One region of the Cryobacterium sp. TMT2-18-2 genome, then DNA from elsewhere that is predicted to be linked to it. Evidence: predicted binding sites of a transcription regulator. Region 1 holds the regulator's gene; the other holds the start of a gene.
The links. The regulator HrcA, encoded in region 1, represses chaperone genes, less so after heat shock. The targets are predictions, from matches to a motif close to TTNGCACTCGNNNNNNNCGAGTGCNAA.
Positions count from the first base shown of each region.

Region 2: the regulator HrcA is predicted to act here: its motif matches at 1,273-1,299, upstream of groES (co-chaperone GroES).

Region 1 is NZ_SOFU01000010.1:45,812-48,011, reverse strand. Features, by position in the region: gene E3O22_RS03035 (DUF4870 domain-containing protein) at 1-144, opposite strand, end outside; gene E3O22_RS03030 (DUF4870 domain-containing protein) at 181-627, opposite strand; gene hrcA (heat-inducible transcriptional repressor HrcA) at 795-1,832, shown strand; gene dnaJ (molecular chaperone DnaJ) at 1,899-2,200, shown strand, end outside.
Region 2 is NZ_SOFU01000036.1:96,850-99,049, forward strand. Features, by position in the region: gene E3O22_RS11625 (DUF4190 domain-containing protein) at 1-21, shown strand, start outside; gene E3O22_RS11630 (methyltransferase domain-containing protein) at 47-1,246, opposite strand; gene groES (co-chaperone GroES) at 1,374-1,670, shown strand; gene rarD (EamA family transporter RarD) at 1,772-2,200, shown strand, end outside.

The DNA of each region.
Region 1 (2,200 bases):
GATGTAGCCGATCAGAGCCGGCACGAAATAGAACAGAATGCCGCCGACGTGCACGAGGGTGGCCCACAGTTTTTCGTCGGCCGGGTTCATCGGGGTGGGAGCCTGGTACGGGTTGGCGGGCGGCGGTGGGGTGGAATTGGTCATTGGTGCTCCTTCTAAAGAAAAACCGAGTGCGCCGGGCTACTTGATCAGGCGCACAGCGAACGGGTACCGGTAGTGGTGGCCGTCCTTCGCCTGGAGGTAGCCGAGCACCGAGAAGACAACACCGAGGATGTACAGCACCCAGGCGAGACCGCCGATGACGCCGCCGATGCCGAACGTGAGGAAGCCGATGACCGTCGCAAAAAAGTTGATCGCGAAATAGCCGATCAGAAGCGTGATCTGAAAGTTGATCGCTTCCTTCGCCTCGACGCTGGTCAGAGGTCCGCGGTCCTTGAACAGCAGCCACAGCACCAGGGACGGCACGAACATGAGGATCCCGCCCAGATGAGCGAGGGACGCCCACTGGCGGTCATCCGCCTGCGTCAGGGGTGCCGACGGTCCGGGGGCGGCAGGCTGGTAGGGCGGTTGCGGTGGCCGTTGGCCCTGGTACGGATCATCGGGTCCGGGACCAGTGAAATTACTCATGATCATGCCTTTCAGTGCACCGGGGAAGAGGTGCTACATGCCTAAGTTACTGCGCCCCAACATTGGGGAGCAATGGGTAAGCCCAGCCGGTCGCGGTATGATTGGCAGTCACATACCGCGAGTGCCAATCGGTGCTGCACTCGCGACGCTGGGAGGAGGCGAGCGCCATGGTGTCCGATCGCAGTCTCGAAGTCCTGCGTGTGATCGTTCAGGACTACGTCGCCTCCCGCGAACCCGTCGGTTCTAAATCTATCGTCGACCGGCATTCCTTCGGGGTGTCGGCGGCCACGATCCGCAACGACATGGCCCTGCTCGAAGAGGAAGAGTTGATCGCGGCTCCGCACACCTCGTCGGGCCGCATCCCCACCGACAAGGGCTACCGCCTGTTCGTCGACCACCTCGCCGATCTGCGCCCGCTCTCGGCGGCGCAGCGCCAAGCCATCGAGACGTTCCTCGGTCAGTCGGCCGACCTCGACGAGGTGCTGGCCCGCAGCGTGCGGCTGCTCTCGCAGCTCACCCATCAGGTCGCCCTGGTGCAGTATCCGTCGCTGTCCCGCGCGAAGGTGCGCCACATCGAACTGGTGCCCCTGTCCGAGACTCGCCTCCTGTCGGTTCTGATCACGGATGCCGGACGGGTCGAGCAACGCGTCGTCGACCTGCCCCGGCCACTGGCTGAACCCGTTCTGATCGACCTGCGCACCCGGTTGAATTCTGCCCTGGTCGGGCTCGGCATGAGCGAGGCCGCCAGCACCCTCACCGGCAGCTCCCTCACCGCCGGCTCCGGCCTCGGCCCGCTCGAGCAACAGGAGGCGGTGGATCTGATCACCGGCACCCTGCGCGACCAGGTCGGCGCGAACAGGCAGGACCGGCTCGTGATGGCCGGCGCCGCCAACCTCGTGCGCACTGAGGAAGACTTCACCGGCAGCATTTTCCCGGTGCTCGAGGCCATTGAGGAACAGGTCGTGCTTCTGCGGCTGTTCGGCGAGATGGCCTCCGACCAGCACGGCGTGTCCGTCAGTATCGGCCGGGAGAATGCCCCGTTCGGTCTGGCCGAGACGTCCGTTCTCACCAGCGGCTACTCCTCGCAGGGCGGCAACCTGGCGCGCCTCGGCGTGCTCGGCCCCACTCGGATGGACTACTCGAACAACATGGCGGCCGTCCGCGCGGTCGCCCGCTACCTTTCACGCCTTCTCGGCGAGAATTGACCAGTTCCCCTCGGCCCAGAAACCGGCGGGACACCACATTTCAGAACAGACCTAGGAGAGCCAGCTTTGGCTGACCATTACGAAGTACTCGGCGTCGCCCGCGACGCCTCGACCGACGAGATCAAGAAGGCCTACCGCAGGCTGGCCCGGCAGCTGCACCCCGACGTGAACCCGGGCGCGGATGCATCCGAGCGTTTCAAATCCGTCACGCACGCCTACGACGTGCTCAGCGACGTCAAGCAACGCGACAACTACGACCGTGGCGGCAACGGCCGCTCGGGCGGCGGAGCTGCCGGTTTCGACGGCAACTTCGGCAACTTCGGCGACATCTTCGAGACCTTCTTCGGCGGCGGGGGGTCCAGCCGCGG
Region 2 (2,200 bases), on a different contig from region 1:
CTGACGGTCGTGCCCGGCTGAGCCGCGCTGTCCTTCGCCGCTGGCCTTAGTCGAGTGGCGGAACCCGCTCCACCAGCAGAGCCACCCGGTGACCGGCGGCCCGGGTGAGCACGAGCGTCGCCGACTCGGGGCCCTTGAGCTTCAGTCGGGTGCGCAGGGTGGCCGGGTCGACGTCCACGCCGCGTTTCTTGATCTCGAGAGTGCCGATGCGGCGTTCCTGTAGGGCCAGCCGCAGCTTCTTCTCGTCGACGGGCAGCACCTCGAGCACCCGGAATGCGGTGGCGAAGGGCGTGCGGTGCAGGGTCTCGGAGGTGAGGTACGCGATCCCCTCGCTCAGCATCGACGCGTCGAGCGACCGGGCCAGGTCCCCGATCAGACGTGCACGGATGATCGCGCCGTCCGGCTCGTACAGGTAGTCGCCCAGCACTCCCACCGGGGCATCCGTACTGTCGTGGGGCGCGGTCAGTTCGTGAATCCCGGTTCGGCCGAGCAACAGGGCGGAGCGACGGATGCCGGCGCGTGCCAGTGCTCCGAACCACAGCCCCATCTCCACGAGCTTGCCGTCCACGGAGACCCACTGCGCCTCGGCCTCCGCGGGGATCAGCTCGCGGTCGTGGCCCGGCCCGAGCTTGACGCCGACGGGCATCCGCTCACTGAGACCGAAGACGAAATCGAGGTGGGGGGAGTAGTCCTCCGGCCGGGTCAGGCGCGAGGTGTTGGAGTGCCCGGCGGTGCGCCGGGCCGGGTCGAGCCAGGCGGCGTCGAAGCCAGCCAGGTCGATGTCTTCCGCGGACGAGTGCAGCACGCTCGCGTTCTCGAACGGAGCCAGGTTGTAGCTGGCGACGGTCGCGGTCACCTCGTCGGCGTCCACCCCCGTGACCGTGAGGTCCATGGCGGCCAGGGCCATGGCGTCGCCTCCGATGCCGCAGCCGAGGTCGACGACCCGGTCCAGGTACGCGCCCGCGAAGCGGCCGGCGTGCAGCGCCGCCACCCTCAACCGGGTGGCCTGCTCGAGGCCGGCCTCCGTAAACAGCATGCGGCCGGCGAACTCGCCGAACTTGGGCACGGCCCTGGCGCGGAGCCGGGACTGGCTGAGCACCGCGGTGACCAGGTCGGGGCTGTGTCCGGCCTTGCGGAGTTCGCTCACCACCCGCACGACGTCGGCGGCCGGGTCGTACGGCGGCAACGAGTCCAGCAGGCGCAAACCGCCCGGCGATAACAGCTCGACGAGCTCTGAGCGTTCCATCGTGCAAACCTATCAACACGGCGCATCTGGCACTCACGTTGCGTGAGTGCCAGATGCGCCCTAAACTCGTCTTAGCACTCTCGCTGTGAGTCTGCTAACTATGTCTTAGCTAAGAAAGAGGTCAACCGTGTCGGTCTCCATCAAGCCGCTCGAGGATCGCATCGTCATCAAGCAGGTCGACGCAGAGCAGACCACCGCATCAGGTCTGGTCATTCCTGACACCGCCAAGGAAAAGCCCCAGGAGGGCGAAGTTGTCGCAGTCGGCCCCGGCCGCATCGACGACAACGGCAACCGCATTCCACTCGACGTCGCCGTCGGCGACAAGGTGATCTACTCCAAGTACGGTGGAACCGAAGTCAAGTTCGGTGGCGAGGACCTCCTCGTCCTGTCGGCCCGCGACGTGCTCGCAGTCGTCGTTCGCTAGCCACACCCACGCAACGGTAGAATCCCGGATGGCCCTGGCCATCCGGGATTCGTCGTTAAGAAAGGTCCGCTGTGGCGCAAGACCCTCTTTCACCCGGGAAAATCCGCGCGGCCCGCCCGGCGCGGTCGGAGCAAAGCAAGGGACTGATCTACGCGGTCCTCGCCTACGCCCTCTGGGGCGCCCTGCCGCTCTACTTTCTGCTCCTCGCGCCCAGTGGTGCCTTCGAGATCGTGGCCTGGCGGGTTCTCTTCTCTCTGGTGTTCTGCGCACTGCTGATCACGGTCACGCGCAAGTGGAAGTCCTTCCTCGCGCTGCTGCGGAGGCCCCGCATCGTGTTCACGATGGGTCTGGCCGGCCTCCTGATCTTCGTCAACTGGCAGACCTACGTCTTCGCCGCCCTCAGCGGCCACGTGGTCGAGGCAGCCCTCGGCTACTTCATCAACCCGATCGTGACCGTGTTCCTCGGCGTCATTCTGCTGCGCGAGCGTCTGCGCCTGCTGCAGTGGGTAGCCGTGGGAATCAGCCTCGGG